One region of the Streptomyces sp. NPDC045678 genome, then DNA from elsewhere that is predicted to be linked to it. Evidence: riboswitches for the same ligand, from Rfam matches in the RefSeq annotation. Region 1 holds a riboswitch; each other region holds the start of a gene.

What was found. A riboswitch is a leader RNA that binds a small molecule or an ion and turns the genes downstream of it on or off. The one in region 1 is predicted to bind cobalamin.
Region 2: linked by a shared signal. The riboswitch ahead of AC07DO_RS07425 (energy-coupling factor ABC transporter permease) and the one ahead of cobN (cobaltochelatase subunit CobN) in region 1 are both predicted to bind cobalamin.
Region 3: linked by a shared signal. The riboswitch ahead of AC07DO_RS23075 (ribonucleoside-diphosphate reductase subunit alpha) and the one ahead of cobN (cobaltochelatase subunit CobN) in region 1 are both predicted to bind cobalamin.

Annotation. Positions count from the first base shown of each region.
Region 1 is NZ_JBWKJS010000004.1:233,430-236,698, forward strand. Features, by position in the region: gene cobN (cobaltochelatase subunit CobN) at 1-1,737, opposite strand, end outside; cobalamin riboswitch at 1,775-1,906, opposite strand; gene AC07DO_RS15740 (cobalamin biosynthesis protein CobG) at 2,027-3,269, shown strand, end outside.
Region 2 is NZ_JBWKJS010000002.1:177,535-180,803, reverse strand. Features, by position in the region: gene AC07DO_RS07435 (MMPL family transporter) at 1-409, shown strand, start outside; gene AC07DO_RS07430 (DUF3048 domain-containing protein) at 507-1,502, opposite strand; cobalamin riboswitch at 1,877-2,060, shown strand; gene AC07DO_RS07425 (energy-coupling factor ABC transporter permease) at 2,091-2,837, shown strand; gene AC07DO_RS07420 (energy-coupling factor ABC transporter substrate-binding protein) at 2,837-3,217, shown strand; gene cbiQ (cobalt ECF transporter T component CbiQ) at 3,224-3,269, shown strand, end outside.
Region 3 is NZ_JBWKJS010000006.1:445,281-448,549, reverse strand. Features, by position in the region: gene mctP (monocarboxylate uptake permease MctP) at 1-1,232, shown strand, start outside; cobalamin riboswitch at 1,339-1,461, shown strand; gene AC07DO_RS23075 (ribonucleoside-diphosphate reductase subunit alpha) at 1,593-3,269, shown strand, end outside.

The DNA of each region.
Region 1 (3,269 bases):
GGCGTGCACGCGGCGCTTGGCCTGCGTGCCCTCGCCCGGGTCGTTGACCAGGAAGGGGTAGATCAGCGGCAGGTCGCCGAGCGCGGCGTCGGGGCCGCAGGCCGCGGAGAGGCCCGCGTTCTTGCCGGGCAGCCACTCCAGGTTGCCGTGCTTGCCGAGGTGGATCATCGCGTCCGCGCCGAAGCCGTTGTCGGCGGCGGGCGCCGCGATCCACCGGTACGCCGCCAAGTAGTGGTGGGACGGCGGCAGATCGGGGTCGTGGTAGATCGCGATGGGGTTCTCGCCGAAGCCGCGCGGCGGCTGGATGAGGATGAGCAGGTTCTCGCGGCGCAGCGCGGCGAGCACGATGTCGCCCTCCGGGTCGCCGCCCTGACCCACCCTGGAGCGGTCGAGGAACATCTCGCCGGGCGGCGGGCCCCAGTGCTCCTCGACGGAGTCGCGCAGCTCCCGCGGCAGCGTCGCGTACCACCGCTTGTAGTCGGCGGCCGGGATGCGCACCGGGTTGGCGGCGAGCTGCTCCTCGGTGAGCCAGTCCTGGTCGTGGCCGCCCGCGTCGATGAGCGCGCGGATCAGCTCGTCGCCGTCACCGGAGACCAGGCCGGGAATGTCGGCCTCGGGGCCGAAGTCGTACCCCTCGGCGCGCAGCCTGCGCAGCAGCTCCACGGCGGACGCCGGGGTGTCGAGGCCGACCGCGTTGCCGATGCGGGAGTGCTTCGTCGGGTACGCGGAAAGCACCAGGGCGAGGCGCTTGTCGGCGGCCGGGATGTGCTTGAGGCGCGCGTGGCGTACGGCGATTCCGGCGACGCGGGCCGCGCGCTCGGCGTCGGCGACGTACGCGGGAAGGCCGTCCTCGTCGATCTCCTTGAAGGAGAAGGGGACGGTGATGAGGCGGCCGTCGAACTCCGGCACCGCGATCTGGCTCGCGGCGTCCAGCGGAGAGACGCCCTCGTCGTTCTCCTCCCAGGCCGAGCGCGACCCGGTCAGGCAGAGCGCCTGGAGGATCGGCACGTCGAGGCCGGTCAGGGCGCCCGCGTCCCACGACTCGTCGTCGCCGCCCGCGGAGGCCTCGGCGGGCTTGGTGCCACCGGCGGCGAGGACGGTGGTCACGATGGTGTCGGCGGCGCGCAGCGCGTCGATCAGCTCCGGCTCGGGGGCGCGCAGTGAGGCCACGTACAGCGGCAGCGCCCGGGCGCCCGCGTCCTCGATCGCGCCGCACAGCGCGTCCACGAACGCGGTGTTGCCGCTCATGTGGTGGGCGCGGTAGTAGAGCACCGCGACGGTCGGGCCCTCGACGCCGGCGCGGGCGGTGCGCTCCAGCGGGCCCCACGACGGGGCGGGCGCGGGCGGCTCGAAACCGTGGCCGGTGAGCAGCACGGTGTCGGAGAGGAAGCGGGCCAGCTGCTCCAGGTTCGCGGGGCCGCCGTGCGCCAGGTAGGCGTGCGCCTCGGCGGCGATGCCGACGGGCACGGTCGAGGAGGCCATGAGCTGGGCGTCGGGTGCCTGTTCACCGGTGAGCACGACCACGGGGAGGCCGGTGGCGAGGAGCTGGTCCAGGCCGTCCTGCCAGGCGCGGACGCCGCCGAGGAGACGTACGACGACGAGGTCGACGCCGTCGAGGAGCGGGGGCAGCTCCGCGAGGTCGAGGCGGGACGGGTTGGCGAACCGGTAGTCGACCGGGCCTCCCGCCGCGCGGGCGCTGAGCAGGTCGGTGTCGGAGGTCGACAACAGCAGAAGCATGCGGGCGCAGGCCTTCCTCGGGGTGTCCGCGCCCCGGGTGGTCGTATGGACGGCAGGAGTTCCTGGCTCGCCCCACGCGGGTGGGGCTCACAGTGGCGGGACCGCGCCGGATTCGCACCGGGCTTCCTCCTTCGGGTCCTGGTGGACCCACGCCGTCGCTGGCGTCGACGGACTTGGTAGCCCGCCGCCTGCATAGTAAGTCCTGCCCGGGGTGCGCGGTGCGGCCACCTGCCCCGGCGGTCCGGCTCGGGAGGCGACCGGCCTGATCCGCGTGGGTATGCTCGCCGCCATGCCGCCCACCTCAGCATCCTCCCCAGACCAGGGCGAATCCCCCATACGTGACCGGGGCGACGCCTGCCCCGGAGCCCTGCGCCTGCACCGCGCCGACGACGGCCTTCTGGCCCGACTCCGGCTGCCCGGCGGGCTTTTGACGGGACGTCAGGCCGAGGTTCTCGCCCTCGCCGCGGAGCGGCTGGCCGACGGCAACCTCAGCATCACCTCGCGCGGCAACGTCGAGCTGCGCGGGCTCGGCGAGGCGTGCGGCGGCGAACTCTCCGCGCTGCTCGCGGACGCGGGTCTGCTCCCCTCGGAGCGGCACGAACGCGTCCGGAACGTGGTGGCGTCCCCGCTCGCGGGAACCGACGGAGTCGGCCACGCCGACGTCCAGTTGTGGGCCCGTGAGCTGGACGGACTCCTCTGTGCCGAGGAGTGGACGACGGAGCTTTCCGGCCGCTTCCTCTTCGTCCTCGACGACGGGCGGGGGGACGTGGCCGGGCTCGGCGGCGATGTGACCTTGATCGCAGAATCGGGCGGGACGGCGGTGGTCGCGCTGGGAGGCCTCGCCTTCCGGGTCCCCGGAACCGACGCCCCACGCGCCGCGCTCGCCGCCGCGGAGGCTTTCCACGCGGCCGCGGATGCCGCGGGCAACGGGGCCTGGCGGGTGACCGAACTGCCCGCGGGCCACTTTGTCGACCTGGCCGGGGCGCTGGAGCGGGCGGGCGTGGAGGGTGAGCGGATTTGGCCGGGGGGCGAGGCCGGGGGCGGTCTGCCGTGGTCCGGTGCCGAGGGCGAGCGGGCTGGGTCGGGTGCCGTGGGCCGGGGCGGGTCGGATGCCGTGGGCCGGGGTGGCCTGGCGTCCGGTGTCGAGGGCGAGTGGAGCGGGTCGGAGGGCGTGGGCCGGGGTGGTGTGCTGCTGCCGCCCGGGGGTGAGGGTGTGCGGACTCGGTCGGGGGGCGTGGGGCGAGAGGGGGCGCCGGTGACTGGTGTCATGGGTCGTGCCGTGTGCGTTCGCGCTCCGCTCGGGCGCGTCAGCGTCGGGCAGTGGCGGGCCCTCCTGCCGCTTCCCGCGGACGAGCTCCGGGTCACCCCGTGGCGCGGCTTCGTGATTCCCGGCTTCGCCGACGAGGCGGCGGCACGGGATCGGCTGGCCGTGCTGGACGGCGCCGGGCTCCTCACCGACCCCCACTCGCCCTGGCTGGGCGTCAGCGCCTGTACCGGCCGCCCCGGATGCGCCAAGTCCCTCGCCGACGTCC
Region 2 (3,269 bases), on a different contig from region 1:
GGACTACGAGGTCTTCCTCGTGACCCGCATGCGCGAGGCCTACGTCCACGGGGCGCGCGCCGGCGAGTCGGTCGTGACCGGCTTCACCCACGGCGGACGGGTCGTGGCCGCGGCCGCGATCATCATGATCAGCGTCTTCTCCGGCTTCATCATGGAGAACGACGACATGATCAAGATGATGGGCTTCGGCCTGGCCATCGCCGTCCTCTTCGACGCCTTCGTCGTCCGCATGGCGATCGTGCCCGCCGTCCTCGCCCTGCTCGGCAAGTCCGCCTGGTGGCTGCCGCGCTGGCTGGACAAGGCGCTGCCGAACGTGGACGTGGAGGGCGAGAAGCTCCACAAGAACCTCGGTGACACCGGGGCGCCCGAGGCCGAGACGGACCGGGAACTGGCCCCCGTCGGCCGCTGACACACCGCGGTCCTCACTGAGCGGGCCGGCCGGGACACCCCACAAGTGGGGGAGTGCCCCGACCGGCCCGCTCGGTCGTTCCCGGGGGCACGGGCTCTCAGCGGCGGTCCGCGTAGACCATCCAGACCTGGCCGGGGGCGAAGGGCATCGGCTCGCCGCTCGGCCGGGTGAACGTGGTGCCGCCGGTGGCCGTGGGGCGCTCCCAGCGCGTCGCGTACCGCTTGCCGTCGCGCAGCACCGTCGCCTTGCCGCGGCCGACCGTCTCGATGTACGGCGTCACCGCTCCGTTGACGTCCTTGAAGCGCGACGGGCGCATGTTCACGTACTGGATCACGATGGTGCGGGCGCCGAGCTGCTGCCCCGACGTGCTGCGGGCCGGGGCGCCGTCGAAGGACGCGAGCCAGCGGCCCTGCCGCGGCGACCAGCGGAAGGTGTGGCTGGTGGAGGCGTACCTGACGGTCCGCGCGGCGGTGCGGGCACCGCCCGCCGGAGCCGGGCCGAAGCGGAAGCCGATGTCGCCGGGGCGATCGGCCCGCGGCGCCGAACGCAGCAGGGCCTTCGGGCGGACGAAGAGGTTGTGCGGGGCGGGACGCCCGCTGTGGCGGAAGTACGCGCCGGGCACACGGCCGTGCGAGCGCGCGTAGAGCGGTGACTTCCGCAGCACCTTCTGCAGGGCGCTGCGCACCCCGGAGTAGGCGAGGGCGGGCCGCCCGAACTGGCGCAGGAGCTCGATGTCCGACTCGCGCGCACTGCGCACCGGCCCGACGGCCTTCGGGAGTTTGCTGGAGTACACGCCCATCAGGCGGCTCATACCGCCCTCGACCTTCTCCACGTAGACGATGTCCGCCCGGTCGAGACCGGTGTGCGGCCGGGCGCGGCGCGCGTTGTCGAACTTCACGGCGAGGACCGGGTTCTGTCGTGCCGACTGCCCGGTGAAGGGCGAGGTGATCCGGGGCGCCGGGGCGTCCTCCGGGGAGGGGGCGCTCGCGTACGAGGGGGCTCCCACGGTGAGCGAGGCCGTGGCGAACAGCGCGAGCACTTTCGCGCCGACGCGAGTGCTGCGGGTGGCCCGGACTCTCGATGCTGCCTTCAAGGCGTCTCCATTCGTGGCGGGGCGGCAGCCGCAGATGTACCTCCCGCGCCGGTACGGTCAATCACGCCTGGGCCATCCACCGGCGCCCCGTCACTCTTTCCGGGGGACGGCCCGCGTGGCGCCGCGCAGAACGGCACCGCGGACGTGCCGGGCCCCGCGTCGGAGGAATCACGGGCATGGCAGCGCTGAGCGCGGCCCTCCCCGTCGAAGCCGCCCCCGCCGCCGGACACCGGGGCCCGACCCGCGTGCCACGCGGCGTCCGCCCCGCGCCAGAGCCGGCACAGCCGTTGAACAGGAGCGCACGCGGCGGTATGCGCGCTCGCGCGTGCCACCACCGCGACCGGCGCGCAAGTTGTCAGCACGTCTGATGCGCACTAATGTCACCACGCCTTGGTGAACGGGAAATCCGGTGTGATGCCGGTGCGGCCCTCGCCACTGTGATCGGGAAGTCCGGCTCCAGCCCTCGCGGCAGCCACTGGGTACGCACGTACCCGGGAAGGCGGAGTCCGGTCGGTACGACCCGTCAGCCAGGAGACCGGCCAAGGCGCGTTGTCCATCCACGAGGTGCTGGAGAGGGTCTGCCGAGCCATGCACATAGCCGAGGGTTTCCTCCCGCCGGCGCACGCGATCGCCTGGGGCGTAGCGTCCGCGCCGTTCGTCGTCCACGGAGTCCGCTCCCTGACCCGTGAAGTCAAGGAACACCCGGAGAGCACGCTGCTCCTCGGCGCGTCCGGGGCCTTCACTTTCGTCCTTTCCGCCCTGAAGATCCCTTCCGTGACGGGCAGTTGCTCGCACCCCACGGGGACCGGGCTCGGAGCGATCCTGTTCCGCCCACCGATCATGACGGTGCTCGGAACCATCACCCTGCTCTTCCAGGCGCTGCTGCTCGCCCACGGCGGGCTCACCACCCTGGGCGCCAACGTCTTCTCCATGGCGATCGTCGGGCCCTGGGCGGGATACGCCGTCTACCGGCTCCTCAAGCGGTACGACGTGCCGCTCATGGTCGCCGTCTTCTTCGGCGCGTTCGTCGCCGACCTGTCCACGTACTGCGTCACCAGCGTCCAGCTGGCTCTGGCGTTCCCCGACCCCAGCAGCGGCTTCCTGGGGGCCCTCGGCAAGTTCGGTGGCATCTTCGCCGTCACGCAGATCCCGCTGGCGGTCAGCGAAGGCCTGCTCACCGTCCTGGTGATGCGGCTGCTCGTGCAGTCGAGCAAGGGCGAACTCACCCGGCTGGGCGTGCTGTTGCAGCGCAAGCAGACGTCCGCGAAGACCGCGACGACCGCGAAGACCGCGACGACGGAGCCGACCGAGACGCAGACGGGGGCCAGTGCCTGATGAGCCGTAACGCGAAGATCAACACTCTGCTGCTCCTGATCGTCGCCGCACTCGCCGTGCTGCCGATCGCGCTCGGACTCGGCGACGACGAGGAGGAGCCGTTCACCGGCGCCGACGCCCAGGCGGAGACGGCGATCACCGAGATCGAGCCGGACTACGAGCCGTGGTTCTCACCGCTGTACGAACCTCCCTCCGGCGAGGTCGAGTCGGCGCTCTTCGCCCTCCAGGCGGCCCTCGGCGCGGGCGTCCTCGCCTACTACTTCGGGCTCCGCAAGGGCCGTAGGCAGGGCGCGGAACAGGCGCGCGCGGAGCGGCGTGGCGAGCCCTCCGGGGACCCGGCCGACGCGGACGGCGGCCGGGCCGAGACCGAGCAGGTCTGACCCGGCGTGCTGCCCATCGACGCGGCGGCGCACAGCAGTCGCTGGCGCCGCC
Region 3 (3,269 bases), on a different contig from region 1:
CCGGCATCCTCGCCACGATGCCGTACATCGCGCTCCAACTGGTCGGCATCCAGGCCGTCCTGGACGTCATGGGGATCGGCGGCGGCCCCGACACCAACTGGTTCATCAAGGACCTGCCGCTGCTGATCGCGTTCGCGGTGCTCGCCGCGTACACCTACTCGTCGGGGCTGCGCGCGCCCGCGCTGATCGCGTTCGTGAAGGACGGTCTGATCTATCTCGTCATCGCCGTCGCGATCATCTACATCCCGATCAAGCTCGGTGGCTTCGACGAGATCTTCCAGGCGGCGAACGAGAAGTTCTCGGCGGCGAACGACGCGGCGGGCAAGCCCGTCGCGGGGCTCGCGCCGGGCGAGGCCGGGCAGTGGACCTACGCCACGCTCGCACTCGGCTCCGCGCTCGCGCTGTTCATGTACCCGCACTCGATCACGGCGACGCTCTCCTCCAAGAGCCGCGACGTGATCCGCCGCAACACCACGATCCTGCCGCTCTACTCGCTGATGCTGGGCCTGCTCGCGCTGCTCGGCTTCATGGCGATCGCGGCCGGGGTCAAGGTCGAGAACGGCCAGCTGGCCATCCCCCAGCTGTTCGAGGACATGTTCCCCGACTGGTTCACCGGTGTCGCCTTCGCCGCCATCGGCATCGGCGCGCTCGTGCCCGCGGCGATCATGTCGATCGCGGCCGCGAACCTCTTCACCAGGAACATCTACAAGGACTTCATCAAGCCGGAGGCGACACCCGCGCAGGAGACCAGGATCTCCAAGCTGGTCTCGCTCCTGGTGAAGGTGGGCGCGCTCGTCTTCGTCCTCACCATGGACAAGACGGTCGCGATCAACTTCCAACTGCTCGGCGGCATCTGGATCCTGCAGACGATGCCCGCGCTGGTCGGCGGCCTGTTCACGCGCTGGTTCCACCGCTGGGCGCTTCTCGCGGGCTGGGCGGTCGGCATGGTCTACGGAACGGTCGCCGCGTACGGCGTCGCGTCGCCGACGCAGAAGCACTTCGGCGGCTCGTCCGACGAGATCCCGGGCATCGGCGAGATCGGTTACATCGGCCTCACCGCGTTCGTCCTGAACGTCGTCGTGACCGTGGTCCTGACCTTCGTCCTGAAGGCGCTGAAGGCGCCCGAGGGCATCGACGAGACGTCTCCCGAGGACTACACGGCGGACGCGGGCGACCCCGGCGTCATCGAGGAACTGCCGCCGGCCACGGTGGGGGCACCGGGCGGGCACTGACCCTTCCCTGCGTACGTCATGCGGGCCGCCGGAGAAATCCGGCGGCCCGTTCTCGTGCACTCCGACACAAGATATGGGGCTGTCACCCAGACCCAGCACAAGATGTATGCTCGTGCTCGCTGTCGCCGCAGGGGAATCCGGTGCAAGTCCGGAACTGTCCCGCAACGGTAGACGTGTACGCATTTGACGTGCGCGGAGTCCGAAGACCTGCCGGCAGTGCACCCGTGCCGTCCGGCCCGGGTGCCGACCGTCCGGGCCTCGTGGAATGGGCCGGTGGACGCGGTACGCCGCCCTGCCCGGGTGCGCCCGTGTGTGCCATCCCCTCCCCCAGGCCCAGAGCCGAGCGAGGGAGAGCTCCACGTGACCATCGCGCCTGCCGAACCTGCGTCAGCGCCGTCACCGCCGACTGCCGAGGGTACCGACGCGCCGGGGACCGCGCTGCTGCGCACCCTGACCGACCTCACCGCCGACCTCCCCGACGCCGACCCCGGCCGGGTCGCCGCCGCCGCGCTGCGCGGCCGTTCGGCCCGGGCCGACGAGGCGGAGCTGCGGACCCTCGCCACCGAGGCGGCCGCGGGACTCATCTCCGAGGACCCGGCGTACTCGAAGCTCGCCGCCAGGCTGCTCACGCTCTCCATCGCCGCCGAGGCCGCCTCCCAGGGCGTGCGCTCCTTCACCGAGTCGATCGCCGTCGGCCACCGCGAGGGCCTGATCGCCGACCGCACCGCCGACTTCGTGGGCGCCCACGCGGCTCGCCTCGACGCGCTCGTGGAGACCGCGCTCGCCGACGGCGCCGACTTCCGCTTCGGCTACTTCGGCCTGCGCACCCTGCACAGCCGCTACCTGCTGCGCCACCCCATCACCCGCCAGGTCATCGAGACCCCGCAGCACTTCATGCTGCGCGTCGCGAGCGGCCTGGCGGAGACCGCATCCGATACGAAGACGGGCAGCACCCGCGCCGTCGACGAGGTCGCCGCGCTGTACGGCCTGATGAGCCGCCTGGACTACCTGCCGTCCTCGCCGACGCTCTTCAACTCCGGCACCCGCCACCCGCAGATGTCGTCCTGCTACCTCCTCGACTCCCCGCAGGACGAGCTCGACTCCATCTACGACCGCTACCACCAGGTCGCGCGGCTCTCCAAGCACGCCGGCGGCATCGGACTCTCGTACTCCCGCATCCGCTCCCGCGGTTCGCTGATCCGCGGCACGAACGGGCACTCCAACGGCATCGTGCCGTTCCTGAAGACGCTGGATGCCTCGGTCGCCGCCGTGAACCAGGGCGGGCGGCGCAAGGGCGCGGCCGCGGTCTACCTGGAGACCTGGCACTCCGACATCGAGGAGTTCCTGGAGCTGCGCGACAACACCGGTGAGGACGCGCGCCGCACGCACAACCTCAACCTGGCGCACTGGATCCCCGACGAGTTCATGCGCCGGGTCGCCGCCGACCAGCAGTGGTCGCTGTTCTCGCCCTCCGACGTGCCCGAGCTCGTCGACCTGTGGGGCGACGCGTTCGACGCCGCGTACCGCACGGCGGAGGCCGCCGGGCTCGCGAAGAAGACGATGTCGGCCCGGGACCTGTACGGCCGCATGATGCGCACCCTCGCGCAGACCGGCAACGGCTGGATGACCTTCAAGGACGCCGCCAACCGCACCGCCAACCAGACGGCGGAGCCCGGCCACACCGTGCACTCCTCCAACCTGTGCACGGAGATCCTGGAGGTGACGGACGACGGGGAGACGGCCGTCTGCAACCTCGGCTCGGTCAACCTCGGCGCGTTCGTCGACCCGGCCGCGCAGGACATCGACTGGGAGCGCCTCGACGCCACCGTCCGCACCGCGGTGACCTTCCTCGACCGCGTCGTCGACATCAACTTCTACCCGACCGAGCAGGCGGGCCGCTCCAACGCCAGGTGGCGCCCGGTGGGCCTCGGCGCGATGGGCCTGCAGGACGTCTTCTTCCAGCTGAGGCTCCCCTTCGACTCCCCCGAGGCGCGGGCGCTCTCCACCCGCATCGCCGAGCGCATCATGCTCGCCGCC